2 linked regions of the Urbifossiella limnaea genome follow. The protein of the gene in region 2 interacts with the protein of the main gene of each other region in a pairwise test. Links are inferred from orthologs where the notes say so. Each region holds a gene or a part of one and is shown on either strand. Other genes may lie near its edges.

Region 1 (11,590 bases), 600 kb from region 2 along the record:
GCGTCGAGCGCGGACAGCCCGCGGGCGGAGTAGTGCTTGACCCACGGAACCGACAGCAGGACGGAACCGTAGGGGTAGCCATAGTACAGGCGGCCCGAGCCCGCCGGGTGCGGCACGACGTGATACGGCAGGTCGCCGGCGGCCTGGTAGCCCGGGAGCGATCCCCGCGCGGCGGCGTCCGTCGGCACGGTGGCGGTCATGTCGGGCGAGCCGGTCTTCGCGAGTGTCTCGGCGACGGCCATCGAGTACGCCGAGTCGCACACCTGGGGCACGCCCGTCGAGCCGCGGTAGACGGCGTGCGACGCCCAGAACAGGGCGTAGATCACGACCGCATCGACGGCGAGCCGACCGAGCCTCGTCGGCGACAGCTTGGGCGAGCGGAGGCGGACGGGCGACGGCGTCATACGGCCCCTCGGAGTACGTCGAGCCGCGCCGTCATTCGTGCGCCGGCGGCCGCGGGCGAGAGCAACTCGCGCAGTTCACTGCGGCCGCGCTCGGCCTTCGCACGCGCCTCCGCCGGATGGTCGAAAACGCGGCGCAGCAACTCGGCGGCGTGCGCCACCGACGGCTCGGCCCAGACGCAGCCCTTCGGGTACGGCGGCGTGTCGTCCTCGATCACGGTCCGGGTGTAGTCCACGAGGAAGCTGTTCTCCGGCGTCATGAAGTCGAGGTTGCCGGAGTAGCCGGTAGCGATCGTCGGCTTGCCCAACAGCATCGCCTCGGCCATGGTCAGGCCGAAGCCCTCGGAGCGGTGCAGCGAGGCGTAGGCGTCCGCGGCGTTCATGAGCCCCAGCAACTCGTCGCGGCTCAAATTCTTGTCGATCAGTCGAACGCCGGCGTCGCGCGCCGCGGTGCGGAGTTCGCGCCACCAGTCGGGGTAGAACTCGCCCTGCGGGCTCACCTTGATCGCCAGCTCGACCGGCTCGTCGGGCCGGAACGCCCGCCGGAACGCCCGGATGAGAGCAACCGGGTTCTTCCGCGGCAGCCGGCTGTTCATGTCGAACACGAACAGAAACGTGAACCGGTCCGGCGACAGCCCGAAGTGCGTCTTGGGCCGTGGCGTGAACGCCGGCAGTCGCACCGCGGGGAGCATGGGGTACACCGGCTTGCCGAGCACGCGGAGGGCGTCGGCGATGAACCGCGTCGGCGCCCACACCTCGTCCACGTCGCGGCCGCGGTCGTGCCACGCGGCGGGCACTTCCTCCAGCTCCCAGAACCACACGGCCACGCGCTTCACGCCGGGTCGCGGGTGGAGGCCGGCGAGGCGGTACGCTTCGGGCACCGGCATGTCGAGGCCGGCGTTCAGCACCGTGACCGGGTGCGGTTCGAGCGACAGGAACGCGCCGCGGCGGCGGCCGTCGCGGTTGTTGCGGGTGGGGATGTCGCGCAGGGTCAGCGGCACGCCGACGGCCGCGAACGACTCGGCGACCCCGACCGCGGCCTGCTGGAGGCCGGAGACGTAGCGGAACAGGCCGAGCAGGTTCACGCCGTCGCCGCGGGCCGGGGGGAGGTCGCGCGGCAGCGTGGCGCGGCGGAGCCATCCGCTCTGGACGCCGTACTTCGCGGTGAGCCACTGCTTGAACGGTTCCCACCCCGCGGGCGTGAGCGCGTCCGGCTGCGCGGCCTGCCACTCGGGCTGCACCAGATACGTGGCCACGAGCCCGCGGTCGGGGGTCGCGTCGAGTTCGCGGAGGTACGCGAGTAGGTCGAGCGGTTGTGCGGGGATCGCGTCCCAACCGTGGTCGGCGTGCCAGCGCAAGAACGCGCCGCGCTGCGCCGGCGTGAGGCCGAGCGGGAAGTGCGTGCGGAGGTCGTCGCGCAGCTCGTAGAGCTGCTCGCCGCGGGCCGCGTCGCCGGTGCCGGTCGGCGGGGCGCCGAGGGCGCGGGTCACCAGCTCGGTGTCGGTCAGGTCGAAGAAGTGTTCGCGCCGCTCCCCGGCGAGCGCCAGCCGGACTCGCCGGCGGGCGGCGCGCGCGCACCGGCCCAGGCGGACGAGCAGGGGTGACAGTGGGGTGACACTCGGCGACACGTCCGGCTCCTCAGGCGGCCCGCCGGGCGGCGGTGGGCGGCGCCGCGAGTGGCGTTCGAGCCCGCGGCCCCTGCCGGGCGGCGGACAGGATCACCGCGGCGTAGCGGTCGAGCATTTCGTTCTGCGTCAGGTGTAAGTCGAACGCGGCCCGCGACTCGGCGGCCATCTTCGCACGCAGGCCCGGGTTCGCGAGCACCTCGCGCATCCGCTCGGCGAGGCCGGCGGCGTCGCCGAACTCGAAGCGGAGGGCGTTCGCGCCCCAGAACACTTGCTCCGGTACGCCGTGAACGGGTGTCGAGAGAATGGGCAGCCCGAACGCCTCGGCTTCGAGTACCGCCCGGCTGAACGTCTCCATGTGGGACGTGCAGACGAACACGTCCGCGGCGCGGAGGTAGTCCGTCACACGGTCCGTCTCGGGCACCAGGTTCACCATGCCGTCGAGACAGTGGCGGCGAACCAGCTCGCGGCAGTAGTCGGCGTACGGGATGCCGCTGCGGAGGCCGACCAGGTCGCAGGCGAAGTCGGTACGCTCGCGCGCCAGCCGCGCCGCGGCCTCGATCAGCGTGTGCTGCCCCTTCCGCTCGCAGACCGTGCCGACGGCGAGGAAGCGGACGGGGCCGGCGGGAAGTTTCCGGACCGGCGGGAAGGCAGCCGGGTCGAGCCCGTTGTGGATCACGCGGACGTTGCCGCGCGTGTTCAGGTGTGTGAACAGCGCCGCGGTGTCGTGCGACGCGGGGATGACGCGCGCCGCCAACGCGAACGCCAGTTCGACGCGCATCCGCGCGAACGGCGGGAACAGCCGCACCAGGGTTTCCCGCGAGTAGCTTTCGTGGATGATCCACACCGCGGGGATGCCGGCCCGCGCGGCGGCTTCCACGAGCGGAAAGGTCGTCAGCGTGTTGGCGATCACCACTTCGGGGCGGTGCTGCCTCAGGACGGCGTCGGCCGTGCGGCGGGCGGCGCGGTACTCGGCGGGCGTCCACAGGCCGTCCACGAACCGGCGGCTCTGCGGCGTCTCGCGCACGTCCACGGGGATGCCGGCGTCGGCGTACACCGCCGCCCCCGGGCCGCCGAACGGCGACACGATCACGGGGGCGAGCGCGCCGCGGTCGCGCAGGCCCAGCACGATCTCGGACAGGTAGCGGGGCGCGCCCTCGGGGTTGTTCAGGTTGTGGGCCACGACCAGCGCCCTCACCGCCGGCCGCGTCGCCTCCGACGGCAGTGACAACGGGGCGTCACAGACCGGCTTCCACGGCGTGCGTTCGGAGCAGTTCGGGTTGTGGTACGGGTCGAGCAGCCGGCCGTGGGCGCGCCTCAGCGACAGGAGTTCCGACGGCAGGAACTCCGGCGGCGCGGCGCCCGTTCGCTTCAGTTCCGCACCCGGTACGACGGCGCAGCGGAGCCCGCGGCCACGCACGCGGAGCGAAAAGTCCACGTCCCACAGCGAGTGCGGGTAGCGGCGGGCGTCGAACCCGCCGAGTTGCTCGAACGTGTCGCGCCGCGTCAGGAGGCAGCGGCCGCTCACGACCGACACGGTCCGCGTCACCTCGGCGAGGAAGTAGTAGCTGATCGCGGTCGGCTCCAGCCCCGCGAACGCCGGCGCGGGGGCGATGCCGTCGCGCATCCCGGTCACGATCCCGGCGTCTATTCCGGCCCCGGTCGCGTCCACGATTCGGCCGCCGACGGCGCCGACGCCGGGAATTCGGAGGTTCGCTACGAGCCGCGACAGCCAGCGCGGGTCGGTCGGTTCGCAGCCGGCTTCGAGGAACAGGAGTAGGTCTTCCGTGCGGCCCGCGGCCATGCGGTTGAGCCGCTCGGCGGGCGGGTCGCGGTCGATCACCAGGTAGTCGGTGAAACCGCGGTACGCCGTCGTCTGCCGCAGCGCTCGCACCGTGCGCCGGGCAGCCTCGGCCTCGCCGCTCACGACCACCGCCACACTCGGGCCGTCGTCGGGGCCGTCGAGCGCGAGCACCGGCAGCCCCAACTTCGTGGCGAACGGCGGGACGTACAGCTCGGCGGCGATGCCCCGGCGGGTGAGTGCCTCTTCCACGGCCCGGCGGCCGGAGGTGTGGACGTAGGTCTTCACGCCCGCGGCCGTCGCCGTGGAGTCGGGCAGCGACCGCCAGTGGTACAGCACCTGCGGAATGTGCTCGACCCGGTCCGTGCGCTCGGTCACGCGCAGGAGGAGGTCGTGGTCCTGCGAACCCTCGAACCCGGGGCGGAAGCGGCCGGCGGCCTCGAAGACGCTGCGGCGGATCGTCGTGAAGTGGTTGACGTAGTTGTAACTCAGGAGCAGTTCCGGCGACCAGGCCGGCTTGAACTGCGGGTCGTAGCGGCGGCCGGCGGCGTCGGTCTTGTCCTCGTCGGAGTAGATCAGGTCGGCGTCGGGCCGCGTCTGCAACCGCTCGGCGACGGCGAACAGGGCGTGCGGCGCGAGTTCGTCGTCGTGGTCGAGGAGGCACACGAACTCGCCGGTGGCCAGGTCGGCGGCGCTGTTCGTGGCCCGGCAGATGTGTCCGTTCTCGGCCCGGCGGACGAGCTTGATGCGCGGGTCGGCCGGGAGGCGGTCCAGGTAGCGGAGCAGGTCGGGGTCGGTGGAGCCGTCGTCGGCGAGGCACAGCTCCCAGTGCGGGTACGCTTGCGCCCGCACCGACTCCACGGCCCGCCGGAGCCAGCGCGAGCCGATCCGCTTCTTGGCGTCGAGGTAGACCGGCACCAGGATGCTGAACGTCGGCCCGTGTCGGAAGCGATCGATCTCAGCGGTCATCGCCGCTTGGAGGCGCGGCGTGACGGCGGTGTTCTCGACGTAGCCGAGGTGCGGGTCGCGCGGGCGGAAGCGGCGGGCGAGCAACCGGCCCTGCACCTTCTCGCGCAGCTCGCTCGCCTTCGCCGCGGCGCGGCCCAGGCGCGCCGCCCACCTCGCCGGCGAGACGACCTCGCCGGACGCCACCGACTTCAACACCCTGCCGAGGAAGCCGGGCTGGTGCGGCGTGTCGGCCACGGTGTCGAGCGAGGCGACGGGCCGCGAGGCGAGCACGTGTTCGCCCGCGGCGAAGACCGCCACGACGGCCAGCGTGACGGCGGATTCTTCAGGGAACTGCGTTCCAAAGTTGACCCGCGCCTGCCCGCCGACGGTCACGGGCACCGGCTCGCAGCGCGTGACCGTCTCGCCGTCGAGGCGGACGTCGAAGTGGGTCGGCGGCGCGGTCGCGCCTTGCCAGTACCCGGTGACGCGGACCAGGCGCATCCCCGAGAACGGCTCGGTCACCCGCTCGACGGCGACGGACGTACTCGGCTCGGCGTCCATGCCGCGGCCCGATGGGGAAGGTTCGAGCGGGGAGGGTACAGCGCCCGCGCCGCCGCACTCAACCCCAACTCACGGCGCGTTCTTCGCGCAGCGGAAGCCGGTGTGCGTGGCGCTGCTGTCCGTCGGGTCCTTGTCGCGGGCCGACGGCAGGTAGCGCTTGCAGTACGTGTCGTCGCACAGGTACGAGCCGCCGCGGCGCACGCGCTCGGCCACGCCGTCCGGGCCGAGTACGCCGCCGTCCGGGCCGGGCGGGTTGGACCGCGGCGAGCGGGCGTAGTAGTCGGGGTCGTACCAGTCGGCGCACCACTCCCACACGTTGCCGCTCAAGTCGTGTAGCCCGTAGCCGTTCGCGGGGAAGCTGCCGACCGGGGCGACGCCGGCGTAGCCGTCCGCGCCGGTGTCGGTCTTCGGGAAGCTGCCCTGGTGGGCGTTCGCGTACCACTTGCCCTCCTGGCCCTGGTGGGCGTCGCCCCAGCAGTACGGTTTGTTCGCCAGGCCGCCGCGGGCCGCGTACTCCCACTCCGCTTCCGTGGGCAGGCGCTTGCCGGCCCAGCGGGCGTAGGCCGCGGCGTCGTCCCACGCGATCTGCACGGCGGGGAAGTTCGCTTTCCCCGTCAGGTCGGTGCCGTGTCCCTCGGGCCGGCGCCAGCACGCCCCCGGCACGTACTTCCACCACGGCGGGTAGGCCGCGGGCCACGTCCGCGGGTCGAGGGACGCCTCCGCCGCGTAGAACACCGCCGACCCCGGCACGAGCTTTTCCGGGTCCGCGCCGGGGTACTTCCGCGCGTCCGGCTTCCGCTCCGCGACGGTGACGTAGCCCGTGGCCCGCACGAAGGCCGCGAACTGGGCGTTGGTCACCTCGGTCTTGTCGAGGTAGAACGGGGCCAGCGTTACCTCGTGGGCCGGCTGCTCGTCGGCGGGGCCGTCGGCGCGGCCCATCGTGAACGTGCCGCCGGGGACGAGCACCATCTCGCCGGCCGCGTTGTCGGCGAGGCCGAGTGCGACTCGGTCCGACGGGTCCCCCGATTTAAAGCCGACCACGGAGAGGACGCCGACGAGCGCCCCCACGCCAACCACCGCGACGATCAGGAGCCACGACAGCCTCTTCGGCTGCGGCTGCGGCGACTTCGGACGGCGCGACATGGGTGCGGCCCGGAGGACGGGTGTGGCAGATTGCCGACTAATCTGATAAATCAACCGACGAATTCGGCTCAAGCCGCGGTCCGGTTCGGCCGATGGTTCGGGTCAGGATACCGCGCCCGCCCCGGGAAGCCATGAGCATCACCGCCACGAACGTGAGTAAGCGGTTCGGCGAGTTCGTCGCCCTCGACGGCGTTTCGGTCGAGTGCCCCGCCGGGGAGTTGGTGGCGCTGCTCGGCCCGAGCGGCTCCGGCAAGACGACGCTCCTGCGGATCATCGCCGGGCTCGAAGTCGCCGACAGTGGCAGCGTGCATCACGAGGCGGAAAACATCACGCACCGCTCCGCGAAGGACCGGCACGTCGGCTTCGTGTTCCAGCACTACGCCCTGTTCCGGCACATGACCGTGTTCGAGAACGTGGCCTTCGGCCTCCGCGTGCGGAAGTGGCCGGAGGAGAAGGTGCGCGACCGGGTGATGAAGCTGCTGAACCTCGTCCGCCTGCCGGAGAAGGCCGAGCGCTACCCCGCGGCTCTGTCCGGCGGGCAGCGGCAGCGGATCGCGCTGGCACGGGCGCTGGCCCCGGAACCGAAGGTGCTGCTTCTCGACGAGCCGTTCGGGGCGCTCGACGCCAAGGTCCGCACCGAGCTGCGCCACTGGCTGAGGCAGTTCCACGACGAGTCGCACGTCACCAGCATCTTCGTGACGCACGACCAGGAAGAGGCGTTCGAGGTGGCCGACCGCGTAGTCGTGATGAACAAGGGGAAGATCGAGCAGGTCGGCAGCCCGATCGAGGTGTTCGAGCACCCCGCGAACGCCTTCGTGATGGACTTCCTGGGCAACGTGAACAAGCTGCCGGTGCGCGTGGAGGGCGGCCGGGCGCTGTTCGGCGAGAAGCACCGGGTCGAACTGCCGGGCAAGCTGTTCGAGCAGGCCGACGGCCACGCCGACGCCTACATCCGGCCGCACGAGTTGGACATCTCGCGCACCGCGGACGCCGGCAACTGCATGTCCGCGGAGGTGGTCCACATCAACCCGGCCGGTTCGGTCGTGAAGGTGCGGCTGCTCGCGGAGGACTTCGGGCTGATGCTCAACGTCGATCTGCCGCTGGAGCGATACCGGCAGCTCGGCCTCCAGGCGCGGGAGGCGGTGTACGTCACACCAAAGTCAGCGACCATCTTCACGCCCGACTACGCGATCTAGCACGGAAGTCGATTCACTTTGGCGGACGCTTGCGGCTTCGCGTTCGGCGAAGCCGCAAGCGTCCGCTTCGGCTTATAAACCTCTTTGAAATCAGAATTTGCACCATTCACATCGGTAAAGTCAAAATTCCCGCTGGACGTGTCCCGATTAGGCCGATAGAGTTGCTACACGACCAAGTTGATGATTCTGGTCGTGTTTATGATCGGAGGCCGTCGTGACCGTCGCCGCGTTTCGCTCCCCGCCGCCACTCCGTCGCATCCTCGCGGGCTTCGTCGCCTGTGCCGGCGTGACCTTCACCGGCTGCGGCACTAAGGGGCCGGAGCTGTACCAGGTGAAGGGCACGGTTCTCGTCAACAAGAAGGCCGCTGAACACGCCACGGTCGTACTTCACCCGGTGAACCCGGCCACGCCCGACGCACCGAAGCCGCGCGGCAAGGTGAACGCCGACGGCTCCTTCACCCTCACGACGCACACCGTCGGCGACGGCGCCCCGGCCGGCGAGTACCGCGTCACGGTCGAGCAGTGGCTCGCCGGTGCCCGGTCCGACGACCCGCCGGCGAACCGCCTGCCGGCGAAGTACGCCGACCCGAACACGTCCGGCCTCACCGCCACGATCTCCGCCGGGGCGACCGAACTCAAGGCCATCGAGATCACCCGCTAACAGCACCCCGCCCCCGAACCGGAGACACGAATGCCCCGCCTTGCCCGGACCCGCCGCGGGTTCACGCTCATCGAACTGCTGGTGGTGATCGCCATCATCGCCATCCTCATCGGCCTGCTACTGCCGGCCGTGCAGAAGGTGCGTGAGGCCGCCGCCCGCGCCAAGTGCCAGAACAACCTCAAGCAGCTCGGCCTCGGGCTGCACGCCTACCACGACGCGAACAGCGGCCTGCCGGCGAACATCCGGCCGGACGCCGTCAGCACCGTCCGCGTCCGCTGGCTCACCTACGTCCTGCCGTACATCGAACAGGCACCGCTGTTCCAGCAGGCCAACCTGAACCAGAACTGGCACCTCCAGCCGGCGGTGTTCGGCGTCAAGCTCAACGTCGTCGAGTGCCCGTCGGCCCCGAACGGGCAGGTCGTCGACGGCGCGCCGGACACGTCTCCGCAATGGACGTCGATCGTGGCCAACGGCGACTACGCCGGCTTCTACGGCGTGTCGCCGGAACTGGTGACTGTCGCCGGGCTGAGCGCGACGACGGCGCGGGCCGACAACGGCGCCATCTCGAAGACGATTAAGCTGTCCTTCGGCTCGTTCACGGACGGCCTCTCGAACACGCTCCAGCTGACGGAGTCGGCCGGCCGCCCGGACATCTACCGCAACGGCAAGCTGGTGGTGAAGGCGAACGGCGGCACGCGGGTGAACGGCGGCGGCTGGTGCCGGCCCGCGAGCGAGTTGAACATCCTCCGCGGCTCGGACGCCAGCGGCACCACGGCCCCGGGCACGTCGGCGATCAACGTGACCAACGGCATCCAGCTGAACGGTTACCCCGACCCGTTCTACAACACGGACGGCACCGGGCAGATTTACAGCTTCCACACCGGCGGGGTGAACGCCCTGCTCGGCGACGGCAGCGTACGGTTCCTGAAGTCCGGCGCGCCGATCGCAACGGTCGCCGCGCTGGTCAGCCGCAACGGCGGTGAGACGGGCTCGAACCTGGATTGAGCAGACGCGCCGGTCCGCCGCAGCGCCCGGGGTGTGTTCCCCGGGCGTTCGCGTTTGCATCGGCCGGCCCGGCGTGTACGCTGGTAGGTGACCCCAATCGGGCCGGAGGTTCCGTCATGCCCCCCACCCCCGCCGCGAAGCCGGACCGCCGCCCGCCGCTCGACCCCGACCGCGAGTTCCGCGGCCCGCCGGAGGAGGAGTTCTGGGAGCGCTACAACCGCCGCCTCGAATTCCCGCTCTCCGCCGTCGCCGCCGTCCTGCTCCACGTCGCCGTCGCGGCGTTCGTGATCTTCCTGTTCGTCAAGGTCATGGGTGCCGGCCCCGACCGCTCCGCGGTCCCCGTGTCCCTCGTGGACCTGGGCGGCGACGACGACATCGGCCTGGGGTCGAAGGGGTCCGGCGGCACGACCGACGACATCAAGGAAGGCGAGAACCAGTTCAAGGCCCAGAAGAACGAACTGCCGACGCCCGAGCAACTGGCGCAGGCCGAGGTGGCCATGAAGCGCGTCCTGCTCGACGACGCGGGGACGCTGCCGGTCGCCGCCGCGAACCGGGCCGCGTTCGCCAAGTCGGACGAGGAGTTGCTGAAGAAGATTCTCGGCAGCCGCAAGGGCGACGGGCCGGGCGACGGCAAGGGGAACACCGGCGAGGCGGGGAAGGGGCCCGGCGGCTCCGGCGCCGACTCGACCCGCGCCCGCTCCCTCCGCTGGGTGCTCCGCTTCCAGACCAGCGACGGGCACGACTACGTCAACCAGTTGGCGGCGATGGGGGCGACGATCCTGGTGCCGCTGCCGCCGGAGAACAAGCAGTGTCTGCACTTCAGCGACCTGCGAACGCCGAACCCGCGGATGGCGACCGACGACGACCTGAAGTCGCTCTCGGGCCAGATCAAGTTCAGCGATACGCGGCCGGGGTCGGTGGCCGGCGTGTGCGCGGTGCTGCGGGTGACGCAGCCGGCGCAGTCGTTCTGGGCGTTCTTCCCGCGCGGGCTGGAGGACGACCTGTCGCGGAAGGAACTGGCCTACCGCAACCGCCGGGCGGAGGACATTGAGGAGACGATTTTCAAGGTGATTGTCCGCGGCGGCAGCTACGACCTGGTCGTGGTGGACCAGACGCCGAAGCGGTGACCACTCGATAATTATCGCACGGGTCGCGGCCGCAGCAGCACGTTGTGGACGCCGTTCCCCTTGGCCGCGTCCAGGATCGTCGTCTGGACGCCCCACGGCACGTCGGTGTCGAGGTCGAACAGCATCTCGCTGCGGCCGGTCTTGTTCATCACGTCCTTCATGCGGCCTTGCAGCTGCTCGATCGGCACCGCCTCCTTCTCCAGCTTCACCGCCACCTTCTCGCCCTCCATCGCCGCCGACACGATGAACACCTTGTCGCGGATGTCCTTCAGGTTCACTTTCGGCACCGCGGCGCCCTTGTCCTCTGGCGCCGTCTCCGGGATCGAAATCGACCGCTCCAGCGACTCGTAGCTGATGGTGAGGATGAAGAAGATCAGCAGCACGAGGCACACGTCGATGAGCGGGTTCATGTCGAGGTGCGTCTCGTCGGCCTCGGCGTGGCCGTGGTCCTCCTGCTCGGCCGCGGCCTCGGCGAAGACGGGGTGCAGCTCCAACTGCGTCCACGTCGTCTCGCCCGGCCCGCGGACCTCGTCGGTCGGCAGCCACACGCCGTCCGCCAGCCCGGCTGCAATCTCCTGGGCCGACGGCACCGAGGCCGCGGTCGGCGAGCCCTCCTGGCGGACGTGCCACGTACTCATCCCGGGGGTGCCTCGTTCACGGTCGCGTCGAAGGACTGGATGAGCCGCTTGTCGAACCGCTTCTTCAGCTCCAGTTGCATCTCGACGACGCGCTTGCTCGGCAGCGCCTTCTCGCACGCCACCTGCACGTGCGGCGGCTGCGTCGCCTCGCCGAGCAGGGCGTCGAGCGCCTTCAACGCGTCCTCGGGGCTGCCGAGCCGGGCGTACTCCGGCCGCGGGGCCGTCTTGCCGACCCGCAGCGCGTAGTACACGTCCTCCTCGGACGCCTTCTGGATGTTGATCGTGATGGCGTTGGGGTCGTTGGTCAGTGTGCCCGCGTGCTTCATGTCCGGCACGTCTACCGGCGAGAGCGCGCCCGTGGCCGAGACGATGACGAAAAACACGAGCAGCACCATGCTGATGTCGATGAGGGGGATCATGTCCACCTCGTCGTCCTCGGCCTCGCGGACCTTCCGGCCGTGGCTTTCGGGCTCGACCGGCTCCG
Region 2 (11,641 bases):
CGCCGTGAACCAGTCAGCGGCCGCACCGAAGGCCGACAGCGAGCGCGCCGACCTGATGACGCTCCTGGCCCCGCTCCCCGCGCCGCTGCGCGACCACGTCACCGAACTGTGGGACGAGTACGAGGCCGCCGCGACGCCGGAGGCGAAGCTGGCGAAGGCGCTCGACAAGCTCGAAACGCTGCTCCAGCACACGCAGGGGGCCAACCCGCCGGGCTTCGACTACCGCTTCAACCTCGACTACGGCCGGCAGTACACCGCCGCCCCGCCGCTAGTTGCCGCCATCCGCGACGCCCTGGACCGCGACACGCTCCGCCGCGCGGAGGGCGCGTGATGCCGCGTGTGTGGGTCTGCCGCGGGCACCAGTTCACGATCGGCCCGCGGCCGCTCGTCATGGGCATCGTGAACGTCACCCCGGACAGCTTCTCCGACGGCGGCCGCTTCCTCGACCCGGCGGCCGCGATCGACCACGGGCTGGCGCTTGCCGCGGAAGGCGCGAATATCCTCGACATCGGCGGCGAATCGACGCGCCCCGGCGCCCCGGCCGTGAGCGGAGCCGACGAACTGGCCCGCGTCCTGCCCGTTGTCGCCGGGCTGGCGAAACGGGCCGCCCTACCCCTCTCGGTGGACACGACCAAGGCCGAAGTCGCCCGCCGCTGCATGTACGCCGGCGCTTCCATCATCAACGACGTGTCCGGCCTGACGGCCGACGCCGACATGCCGGGCGTGGTCGCGGCGACGGGGGCGGGCGTGGTCGTGATGCACATGCAGGGCACGCCGAGGACGATGCAGCAGAATCCGGTCTACGGCGACGTCGTGGGCGAGGTCGCGGGGTATCTCGAAGCGCGGTTGCACGCCCTCGCCGCGGTCGGTATCTCCCCGGACGCGGTCTGCCTCGACCCGGGCATCGGCTTCGGGAAGACGCTCGACCACAACCTGACGCTGCTCGCCCACCTTGACGCGGTCGCCGCCCTCGGCCGGCCGGTGTGCCTGGGCGTGAGCCGCAAGAAGTTCATCGGCACGCTGTGCGGCCGCGAGCCGGCCGACCGCGCCGCAGGGTCGCTGGCTGTGGCGACGATCGCCGCCGCACGCGGGACGGCGCAAGTGCTGCGAGTTCACGACGTGGCCGCCACCCGCGATGCAGTCGTGCTTCTGGCCGCGATCAACCGTGCTCGCCGCCCGGACGTCGCCGCTGGTAGAATCACACAGCCCTGACCCGCACCCGGAAGAGCCGTGACCGCCGTCCTCCCCGCGAAACCCGAAGCGAACCTCGACGGCCTCTGCCGCGACCTGGCCGCCCGCGCCCGCGCCGCCGCCGACGCCCTCACCTCCGTCCGCACCGACGCCAAGAACCGCTGGCTTCAAGCCGCCGCCGCCGCACTCGAATCACGCTCCGCGGAAATCCTCGCTGCCAACGCCGACGACGTGGCCGCCGCTCCCGGTTACGGCCTGAACGCCGCCGCCATCGACCGCCTGACGCTGACGCCCGCCCGCCTGAAGGCTGCGGCCGACGGGCTGCGGCAGGTGGCGGCGCTGCCCGACCCGGTGGGCGAGGTCCGCGAGGGCGGCCGGCGGCCGAACGGGCTCGAAGTGCTGAAGGTCGGGGTGCCGCTCGGCGTCGTGTTCTTCATTTACGAGAGCCGGCCGAACGTGACGGTTGACGCCGCCGGGCTGTGCGTCAAGAGCGGCAACGCGGTCATCCTCCGCGGCGGCAAGGAAGCGATTCACTCGAACACCGCCCTGCACCGCGTCCTGGCGGCCGAGCTGCCCGCGTGCGGCCTCCCGCCTGACGCCGTGCAACTGGTGCCGACCACCGACCGCGAGGCCGTCGGGCACCTGTTGCGGCTCGGCGACTTGATCGATCTGGCGATCCCGCGCGGCGGCGAGAGCCTGATCCGCCGCGTGGCTCGTGAAGCGACCATGCCGGTGCTGAAGCATTACGACGGCAACTGCCACGTCTACCTCGACGCGGCCGCCGACCCGGACATGGCCGAGCGCATCGTGGTGAACGCGAAGTGCCAGCGGCCCGGCGTCTGTAACGCGGCCGAGAGCCTGCTGGTTCACGCCGCCGTCGCCGACACCCTCCTGCCGCGCGTCGCCGCCGCGCTCCAAGCGAAGGGCGTCGAGCTGCGCGGCTGCGAGGAGACGCGAAAGCGGGTGCCGTCGGCGAAGCCCGCGACCGACGCCGACCACCGCACCGAGTTTCTCGACCTGGTGATGTCGGTGAAGGTGGTGCCCGACCTGGACGCGGCCGTGCGGCACATCAACGCCTACGGCTCGAAGCACACGGACGCCATCGTCACGAGCGACCTCGCGGCGGCGCGGCGGTTTACGGAGCGGGTTGACGCCGCGGCCGTGGTGGTGAACGCGAGCACGCGGTTCAACGACGGCTTCGAGCTGGGGCTGGGCGCGGAAATCGGCATCAGCACCGACAAGTTCCACGCCCGCGGCCCGTGCGGGCTGCGCGAACTGACGACGTACAAGTACGTCGTCACCGGCGACGGGCAGATTCGGGGATAACGGACGGAGTCGGGGTCATGCTGGCCGGCATGTTCGTACTCGTCGCCGCGGGGGGGCTGTTCTGGCTGGCGTACCGCCGGCCGCGGCCCCGGCGGTGGCTCATTCCGCGGCGCCAGCCACTCACCGCCCGCACCGCCGCCGGCCGTGGCACCCGCCCGCTTCCCACGTCCGACACCGCCGCGCTCGTCGCGGAGTTGAACCAGCCCGTCGGTCCGGACGCCGACGAACAGGCCGGCCGACGGGCCGAGGTCGCTGCGGCGCTGCGGCGCGACGGCAGGACGGACGCGCTGCCGGCCGTGATCCGCTGTGCCGACGCCGCCGCCGGCTTGCCGCGCGGGCTGCTCCTGTCCGCGGAGGCGGTCGGCTTCCCGAACTTCTCCGTGCTGCTCACCAGCCCCGCCCGCGCCGACCGGCACGCGGCGTACCGCGCCCTGGCCCGCACTGCTCGTGGCGGCCGCGACGGGGCGCTCGACGTGGCTTCACTCGTGCGGGCGGGGTTGCTCGAGAATCTGGCCGACGTGTCACCCGGCGACGCCGACCCGTGGCTCGCCGCCGCCGTGATCGAGGCCGAGCGTGCGGCCCGGCGAGCCGAACTGTGGGTGAAGCTGTTGCCGTCCGCGGAACGTGAACACGCCGGGCGGCACGTCGCCCGACTGGGGCACTCGACCGAGCGCCGACACCGCTGGCTCCGCGACGCCGGCCACCGTCTGATCGGGAACTTCCCCTCCGCCGGCGACGACGAGCAGGCCGCCACCCTTCGCGTCCTCGACGACCTACGGGTCGACGTGTCGGCACTGTTCCCGTCGCTACCGGAGCGACGCACGCCGTGGTGGGCGGACGCCGTGCGCGCCCTCCGCTGGGCACGCACCCGCGACTACGGCCCCGCCCTGGCGGAACAGGCCGAACGCCTCCTGTTCACGGCACGTCCAGGCCCGACGATCCACGCCGTGCTGACCGGCCTCCGCAACGCCCGCAGCCCGGGAGTCGAGCGCGTACTCCTCGGCGGCGCGAGGCACCCGGACGCGAACGCCCGCTGCGCGGCAGTCGCGGCGTTCGGCTGGGCCGAACCCTTCGACCGGGCCGCCGTCATCGCCGCTCTCCGAGCGGCCCGCGGCGACGCCGACGCGAACGTCCGCCGGGCCGCTGTCGCTGCACTGGCGCGGTTCGGCGAACTGGCGGCGCTGCGAGAATACGCTCAGGGGTTGCTCGCGGAAGACCCGGCCGTTCGGCAGGCGACCGCGCTGTCGGCCGCTGACGAAGGAGTGAGTTGGCTCTGGCCCGATCTCGACCTCGTGGCCGACCACGCCGACGCGGAAACGGCGCTGGCCGCCGCCGAGGCGCTGGAGCGGATGCGCGAGGCGGCGCTCGGCCTGGTCGAGTGATCAGCCCGCGCCCTTCACCACGTCCACGAACGCCCGCAGCGACGGCGGCCGGTAGCGCTGCTTGTGCCACACCGCACACAGCGTGCGTGTCGGGGTCGGCTTCGCCATAGGCCGGTAGACGCGACCCGGGTGGGCGTCGCCGACCGCGGCCATCTCGGGCACGACGGACACCCCCTGCCCGGCCGCGACCATGCCGAGCAGCGTGGCGATCTGCTCGCCGCGGCACACCACCTTCGGCTCCGCCCCGCCGCGGCGGCACAGGCTCAGCACCTGGTCGCCGAAGCAGTGAACGTCGTCGAGGAGGATGAACGGCTCGTCGAGCACGTCGGCCAGTTTCACGACGCCGCGGGCGGCGAGGCGGTGGGCCGCGGGGAGTGCAACGACCAGCGGCTCGGCGAACAGTTTCTCGACGTGCAGGTGGTCGTCTCGGACCGGCAACGCCATGACGCCCACGTCCAGCTCGCCGGCGTTGAGTGCGGCGAGGAGGTGTTCCGTCCGCTCTTCATAAATTTGGAGCTGGATCGTGGGGTTGGTCTTGGTGAAGCGCGACACCACGCCCGGCAGCAGGAACGGGGCGATGGTGGGAATGGCTCCGGCGCGGAGGCGGCCGCCCTCCCCGGAATCGCGAACGGCGCGTTCCGCCTCGCTCACGGCGGCGAGAATGCCCTGCGCCCGGCCGAGGAGTTCGCGGCCGGCGTCGGTCAGCACGACCTTGCGACCGAGGCGGTCGAACAGCCGGCGGCCGACGCCGTGCGGCTTGCCTTCGAGGCGGATGACCTGCTCGCTGAGCGTCGGCTGCGTGACCCCCTCGCGCTCCGCGGCTCGGGTGAAGCTGCCGGTCTCGGCCACGGCCACGAAGTAACGCAGCTGGTGCAGTTCCATTACGAGTCCCGATGGGAATCGGCCGAAGGATCGTTCCTACCATTGTAGCCTGGCCGATAGAACAGCGGCATGAGCAACCCGTTCCGCGACCTGCCGGCCGTCGCCCGCGTGCTCGAAACGGCCGCCGCCGTCGCGGCGCGGGCGCGGCACTCGGCCGCCGACCTGACCAAGGCGGTGCGAGATCAGCTCGACACGATTCGCGCCGCGATCGCCGCCCGCGGCGAAGCGGGCGACGTGTCTGCGGAATCGATCGCGGCCGCGGCAGTGGCGCGGCTCGACGTGGACGCGATCCCGCGACTTCGGCCCGTCATCAACGCGACCGGCGTGGTGCTACACACGAACCTCGGCCGGGCACCGCTGGCGGAAGAAGCCGCGCGCGCGGCGTTCGAGGCCGGCCGCGGCTACCTGAACCTTGAACTCGACCTGGCCTCCGGCAAGCGCGGCTCGCGGCAGGACGCCGTGCGCGACGGCATTCGCGCCGTCACCGGCGCGGAGGCGGCGACGGCCGTGAACAACTGCGCGGCCGCGACGGTCATCGTGCTGCGGGCCGTCGCCGCCGGGCGCGAAGTGATCGTTTCGCGCGGCCAGTTGATCGAGATCGGCGGCGGCTTCCGGATCCCCGACATCATGGCCGTGAGCGGGGCGACGCTTCGGGAAGTGGGCACGACGAATATCACGCGGGTGGCCGACTACGAACGCGCGATCGGGCCGAGCACCGCGGCGCTCATGCGCGTCCACACCAGCAACTACCGCGTTCGTGGGTACACCAAAGCGGTCGGACTTGATGAACTCGTGGCAGTCGGCCGCACGCGCGGGCTGCCGGTGATCGACGACGCCGGCAGCGGGCAGTCACTCGATCTGGCGCCGTTCGGCCTCCCCGGCGAGCCGCTCGTCTCGGCCGGCATCGCGGCCGGGACTGATCTCGTGCTGTTCAGTGGCGACAAGCTCCTCGGCGGACCGCAGGCTGGGATTATCGCCGGTCGCGCCGACCTGATCCGACGGATCGAGGCCGACCCGCTGATGCGGGCGTTTCGGCTCGACAAGATGACGCTCGCGGCGCTCGAAGTCACGCTGCGGCTGTACCGCGACCCAACCCGCGCCCGCCGCGACATCCCCGTGCTGCGGATGTTGACGACGCCACTTCCCGACTTGACGGCACGGGCTGAGCGCTTCGCGGAACGGCTTCGCGGAGTCGGTGTGCAGGCGGATGTGCAAGCGGACGTGGCTTATGTCGGCGGCGGGTCCCTCCCCGATGTCGCGGTGCCGACCGCGGTGGTCGCGGTCCACACGGCGAACGAAGCGGAGTTGGCGGCGCGGCTGCGTGGCGGGTCGCCTGGAGTCGTGGGGCGGATCCAGGGCGGGCGGTTGCTGCTCGACCTGCGGACGGTTTTCGAGCGTCAGGAGGACGAATTGCTGTCCGCGATCAGGGTCGCGTTCACCTTCGCCGAGTAGGCCGCGAACGCCGTGTCACTGAGTACAGGCGTCGCCCCGTCGGTCGGGACGTCGTCCACGAGTTCGACCCACGTCTTGCAGCCGGCGTACTCGGGCCGCTCAGGCACCTCCACCGGCGCGGGCAGTGCCGCCACCCGCACCGTCAGCACGAACAGCCCCGGCGAGCGGTAGTGGAAGCGCTGACGGACGGTGTCGGCAGTCCAGCCGTGGAGGCCGTCGAGGGCCAAGGCGTGGTCTAGTTCAGAGACCTTCCGCACGGCGGTCACTTCGGCCAGGTGCGTGAAGCGGAGCACTCCACCGCCCGGCCGGTCGGCCTCGGCGGCGTCCAGCAACGGCAGCAACTCGGACTTGATGCCGGTGCGGTGCTGCTCGTGGAAGTGCGTCGGGAGGAGCAGAAATCGCTCATGCTCGGGGCGGAATTCGCCGGCGGTTTCGGCTATGCCGCCTTTGCGGAGGATGACGGCCTGCCGCCCCTCGGCGAGCGCCCGGCAGATGACTGCCCACTCCTTGAACGCCACCGTCGCCATCGCCCGCCCCCGCTGCCGGACCGCTTGACCACCCGACACATCTTACCGGGCCGGTCGCCGGAATCGCCCAGTCCCGCCATCCGGACTGAAGCAGCCGGGTGCGGCAGGTCGAAAGGAGGGATGAGCTACGGGTTCGGCTCGCGTAGCCGAGCCCCGGCAGGATCACGGAGGTTCGTATGGTCACCCGGCTCCGCCTCTACACACCGCCGAGCGAGGAAGTCACGGAGCGGCCCGGCCCCGAGGTCCGCGTCCGCCTCGCCGACCTGCTCCCCGTCGCGGCCATGGCCCAGCGGATGAACTACGTCTGGATCAACGACTTCCTCGACGACGAGGTCATGGTCAGCCACGACCTGTACGAGGTGATGCAGGCCTTCCGCCCGAGCCAGCCGTCGAGCGCGTGACGGCTACTCCTCGTCGTCTTTCTTCAGGATGTCCGGCTTGCCGAACTGGCTGAGGTCGATGCTCCCCCGGAGCTCGCCCTCGGCCAGCCGTATCCGCTGCTCCAGTTCCTTCAACTTCCCCGTGATCACGTCCAGCTTCGTCTTGAGGTCGTCGCGCTGGTTCGGCTTCGGCACCTCGGGGTAGCCGAGCTGTCGCTGCAGCGCGGAGAACAGGTACACCGGCTCCCGCCCGCGGCTCGCCTTGCCGATCTTCCCCTCCTTGACGCCGAAAACCGGCGGCACCGGCGGCTCGTAGGTCGGCTCGCCCCGCCGCACGTCCGCGACGTACTGCTCCGACCGCAGGTACACGAGCTGCCCCAGGTCGATGACGCCCATCTGGCGGCGGGCGAAGGCGACGAACTCCTTCCACACCGGGTCGTAGTGCGGGTCGAGGGCCATCGCGTCGAGCGCGGGGTTGTAGCCGAGGCGGTTACGGGTGACCGTCTCGAACTGGTAGACGAAGAGCCCGGCCTGCGACACGGCGGCGGCCTTGTACGCCGCCTCGCGCTCCAGCACCAGGAAGGCCGTACGCATCTCGAACTTCTGCCCGGCCGTCTCCGCCTGCGTGACGACGAACGTCTGGAACGGCGTGAAGTAGTGCGGCAGCTTGGCGAAGCCGCTGCCGACGTGGCCGCTGTGCTTCAGCTCGGTGACGAGGAACTGCACCGCGAACGGCAGGCGGGTGGTGGTGAGCAGTTCGTCGTGGGCGGCGAGCAGGATGTCCTGCACCGGCAGGTTCTCGCCGAGCCGCTCGCGGACGGTGTGGAACAGGTGCGCCTGTTCGACATACTCCTCGCGGTCGAGCACGGGGGTGGTCATGCCTTTCAGGATACGGCGGGGCGGCGTGACGCGGAAAGTCGGGTCGCACCGGCGGCGCCCGGCGTGCCGGTCGGCGCGGTTCCGGGCGTGGCGCGGGTTGCGCGGCGGGGAGAGCGCGGGAGGTTGCGCGGTTCGGGCCGGATTGCCTGTTGCAGGTGTGGCCCGTGGTGAAAACTAGCAGCAGCATCCGGCGGTCGGTCGCTCAGAGACCGCGGCCGGACGATCTTCCAGACGAGCGCCGCGGGAGTTCACCATGAGGACGTGGGTGGTGGCAGGGCTGCTGGCCGCGGCCGGCCTGATCGGAAGCGGGGGCGACGCCGAGGCCGGGCACGTCGGCGCGTGCCGGTTCCCGCGCGCGTGCGTCAGCCCCGACCAGTGCGTCCCCGACGCCTGCGCCCCGGCCGTGCAGTTCCAGACGGTCGTGGAGCAGTGCCAGAAGGTGTGTTACCGGCCCGTCTACAAGACGTGCTACCAGCCGGAGCAGTACACGACGTACCGCACCGTGCAGGAGACGACCTGCCACGCCGAGAAGTACACCGTCACCCGCCCGGTGGTCGAATACTTCGACACCGTTCGCTGCTACACCGTCCAGAAGCCGGTCTACGAGACGCACCTCCAGGAGCAGCGGCACACGGTCATGCGGCCGGTGACTCGGACGTTCCAGGTCGAGGTGCCGTACGTCACCATGCGGCCGGTGTACGAGCAGCACGTCCGCGAGGTGGCCCACACGGTGATGCGGCCGCAGGTGACCGAGTTCCAGGTCGCCATACCGTACACGACGCGGCGGCCGGTGTACGAGCAGCACGTCCGCACCCACAGCTACACGGTCCACCGGCCGGTGGTCGAGCAGTACCAGGTGCCGGTGCCGTACACGGTGAACCGGCCGGTGTACGAGCAGCACGTCCGCGAGATCCCGGTCACCACCTACCGCACCGAGCGCGAGTGCTACCAGGTGGCCATCCCGTACACGACCTACCGGCCGGAGTACCAGCAGCACGTCCGCGAGCACCGCTACGTGACGCACCGCACCGTGACCGAGCCGTACCAGGTGTGCGTGCCCTACACGACGTGCCGCCCGGTGTACGACACGCAGACGTACACGGTGCCGGTGACGACGTACAAGACCGAAGTCTCGTACCGCACCGAGCAGCGGGTGAGCTACGTCCAGGAGCCGGTCGTCACCGAGCGCGTCGAGAAGGTCTGCACCGGCCGCTACGAGACGGTGACGGAACACGTCCCCGGCCCGGTGGTGACCCGCTGCGTCCGGCTGCCCGGCACGTGCGTGTTCGACCCCTGCACCTGCACGAGCCACTACTGCCCGGGTCCGGTGGTGCAGCAGCAGGTGCAGTGCCCCGGCCGCACCGTGTGCCGCAAGGTGTGGGTGCCGCACGAGGAGTGCCGCGTCGTCCGCGAGTGCCGCACGGTGTGCAAGCCGGTCTGCACCACGGTCCAGGTGCCGGTGTGCCGCCAGGTCCCCTGCACGGAGTACCGCACCTGCACGCGGACCGTGTGCCGGATGGTTCACGAGCAGCACGTCCGGTACGAGACGCGGACCCGCTGCTACACCGTGCCGGAAGAGAAGGTGTGCCAGGTGCCGTACACCACGTGCCGGATGGTGCCCGAGCAGCACGTCCGCCACGAGACGCGGACCCGCTGCTACACCGTGCCCGAGCACCGCGTCCACCGGCAGTGCTTCACGACCTGCCGCATGGTCCCCGAGACGCACGTGCGGATGGTGACGCAGCAGCGCTGCTACAGCGTGCCCGAGGTGCGGACGTGCCAGGTGCCGTACACGACGTGCCGGTGGGAGTGCGAGCAGCACGTCCGCTACGAGACGCGGCGGCACTGCACGATGGTCCCCGAGACGGTCGTACGCCAGGTGCCGTACACGACCTGCCGCATGGTGCCCGAACACCACGTCCGCCGCGAGACGCGCTGCGTGGTGGATCAGGTGCCTCAGGAGATCGTCCGGCACATCCCGGTCACGACCTGCCGAATTGAGACGGAGCAGCGGCAGCAGGTCGTCCGGCAGTGCCGGGTGAACCACGTCTGCGAGGAGCGGGTGCGGTACGTGCCGCACACGACCTGCAAGGTGATCCCCGAGACGCACTGCCGCATGGTGCCGGTCACGACGTGCAGCATGGAGCCGTACACGGTGACGTACTGCGTGACGCGGTGCGTGCCGGTGTGTGCCCCGGCCTGCCCGTAAGTTGTGTGAAGTAACCGAAGCAAAGCCCGGGGACGGCCGTCCCCGGGCTTTCTCGTTGACGGTGTTGCGGTTCTCTGCCGGTCCGCGGTTCCTATCCTGACGGCTGCGACACAGCCGGGAAGGACCGGGAGCGATGGCCACCACCCTCCGCGTCGGCGCGGTCAACTACCTGAACACGAAGCCGCTCGTCGAACGACTCCCCGAGTTCGCCCCGCGCATCGACCTGTCGTTCGCCCTGCCGAGCCGCCTCGCCGACCAACTCGCCCGCGGCGACATCGACGTCGGCCTCATCCCCGTGGTCGAGTACTTCCGCGGTCCCGGCTACTCGTTCGTCCCCGGCATCGCCATCGGCTCGCGCGGGCCGGTGCTCAGCGTCACGCTGTTCAGCCGCGTTCCGTGGGCCGACGTCCGCAGCGTATCGCTCGACGAGGGCTCGCGCACGAGCGCCGCCCTCACGCAAATCCTGCTGCGGAAGCGGTACGGCGTCCGCCCGCGGGTCGAGCCGCTGCCGATCGACGCCCCCGCCGACGACCTCACCACCGACGCCGTGCTCCTTATCGGCGACCGGGCGATGCGGGCCTGCCTGCCGGGCTACCGCTTCGCGTACGACCTCGGTGCGGAGTGGGCCGACTGGACCGGGCTGCCGTTCGTCTACGCCCTGTGGGCCGTCCGCCCCGGCGTCGACCTCGGCGACGCGGGAGCCGCCTTCCACGCCGCGAAGGAAGCGGGCCTGGCCGCGGCCGGGGCCATCGCCCAGCGTGAGGCGGCGGGGCTGGGGCTCGACCCCGGCTTCTGCCGCCGCTACCTCGAAACTGTAATCCGCTACGACCTCGGCCCGCGGGAGCTCGCCGGGATGGCGAAGTTCCACGACCTCGCGGCCGAACTCGGGCTCGCGCCGAAGGGGGCTACCGGTGTCCGCCAGCATCGACCGGATCTTGTCGAAAGCCGTTGACGGCGGCCGGCTCACGCCCGACGAGGGCGTCGAGCTGTTCCGCAGCCGCGACCTGCTGAAGCTCGGCCGGGCCGCGCACGCGGTCTGCTCGCGGCTCCACCCGGAGCCGTACCGCACGTACAACATCGACCGCAACATCAACTACACGAACGTCTGCGCCGCGGTCTGCGACTTCTGCTCGTTCTACCGCAAGACCGGCGACGCCGACGCCTACGTGCTGTCGCGCGAGGAACTGTACCGCAAGATCGAAGAGACCATCGCCCTCGGCGGCGACCAGGTGCTGATGCAGGGCGGGATGCACCCGTCGCTGAAGCTCGAATGGTATGAGGAGCTGCTGAGCGACCTCCGCGCCCGCTTCCCGGCAGTGAACCTGCACGCTTTCAGTCCGCCGGAGCTGTGGCACTTCCACAAGTTGAACAAGCTTCCACTGCGCGAGGTGCTGTCGCGCCTGAAGGCAGCCG

The links.
Region 1: the proteins of ETAA1_RS15670 (region 2) and ETAA1_RS13140 interact in binary tests that used the Escherichia coli proteins (3 or more experiments, as listed by UniProt). The link is inferred for Urbifossiella limnaea from one-to-one orthologs.

Annotation. Positions count from the first base shown.
Region 1 is NZ_CP036273.1:3,206,362-3,217,951, forward strand. What follows is about bases 5,800-8,642. They hold ETAA1_RS13140 (sulfate/molybdate ABC transporter ATP-binding protein), read left to right. Parts: upstream 5,800-6,610; coding sequence 6,611-7,675; downstream 7,676-8,642. Other genes in these bases: ETAA1_RS13135 (formylglycine-generating enzyme family protein), read right to left, coding at 5,800-6,479; ETAA1_RS13145 (hypothetical protein), read left to right, coding at 7,890-8,336; ETAA1_RS13150 (DUF1559 domain-containing protein), read left to right, coding at 8,367-8,642. Outside these bases: ETAA1_RS13120 (hypothetical protein), read right to left, coding at 1-404; ETAA1_RS13125 (glycosyltransferase family 4 protein), read right to left, coding at 401-2,029; ETAA1_RS13130 (glycosyltransferase), read right to left, coding at 2,040-5,336; more of ETAA1_RS13135, read right to left, coding at 5,406-5,799; more of ETAA1_RS13150, read left to right, coding at 8,643-9,341; ETAA1_RS13155 (hypothetical protein), read left to right, coding at 9,458-10,468; ETAA1_RS13160 (ExbD/TolR family protein), read right to left, coding at 10,480-11,106; ETAA1_RS13165 (ExbD/TolR family protein), read right to left, coding at 11,103-11,590. UniProt on the Escherichia coli protein: Part of the ABC transporter complex CysAWTP involved in sulfate/thiosulfate import. Responsible for energy coupling to the transport system.
Region 2 is NZ_CP036273.1:3,815,797-3,827,437, forward strand. Bases 480-3,373 are described here. They hold ETAA1_RS15670 (glutamate-5-semialdehyde dehydrogenase), read left to right. Parts: upstream 480-1,230; coding sequence 1,231-2,517; downstream 2,518-3,373. Other genes in these bases: folP (dihydropteroate synthase), read left to right, coding at 480-1,212; ETAA1_RS15675 (HEAT repeat domain-containing protein), read left to right, coding at 2,535-3,373. In the rest of the region: ETAA1_RS15660 (HD domain-containing protein), read left to right, coding at 1-331; more of folP, read left to right, coding at 331-479; more of ETAA1_RS15675, read left to right, coding at 3,374-3,899; ETAA1_RS15680 (LysR family transcriptional regulator), read right to left, coding at 3,900-4,781; selA (L-seryl-tRNA(Sec) selenium transferase), read left to right, coding at 4,851-6,233; ETAA1_RS15690 (DUF1802 family protein), read right to left, coding at 6,179-6,760; ETAA1_RS15695 (hypothetical protein), read left to right, coding at 6,937-7,161; ETAA1_RS15700 (hypothetical protein), read right to left, coding at 7,165-8,019; ETAA1_RS15705 (hypothetical protein), read left to right, coding at 8,273-10,228; ETAA1_RS15710 (menaquinone biosynthetic enzyme MqnA/MqnD family protein), read left to right, coding at 10,362-11,180; mqnC (cyclic dehypoxanthinyl futalosine synthase), read left to right, coding at 11,140-11,641. UniProt on the Escherichia coli protein: Catalyzes the NADPH-dependent reduction of L-glutamate 5-phosphate into L-glutamate 5-semialdehyde and phosphate. The product spontaneously undergoes cyclization to form 1-pyrroline-5-carboxylate.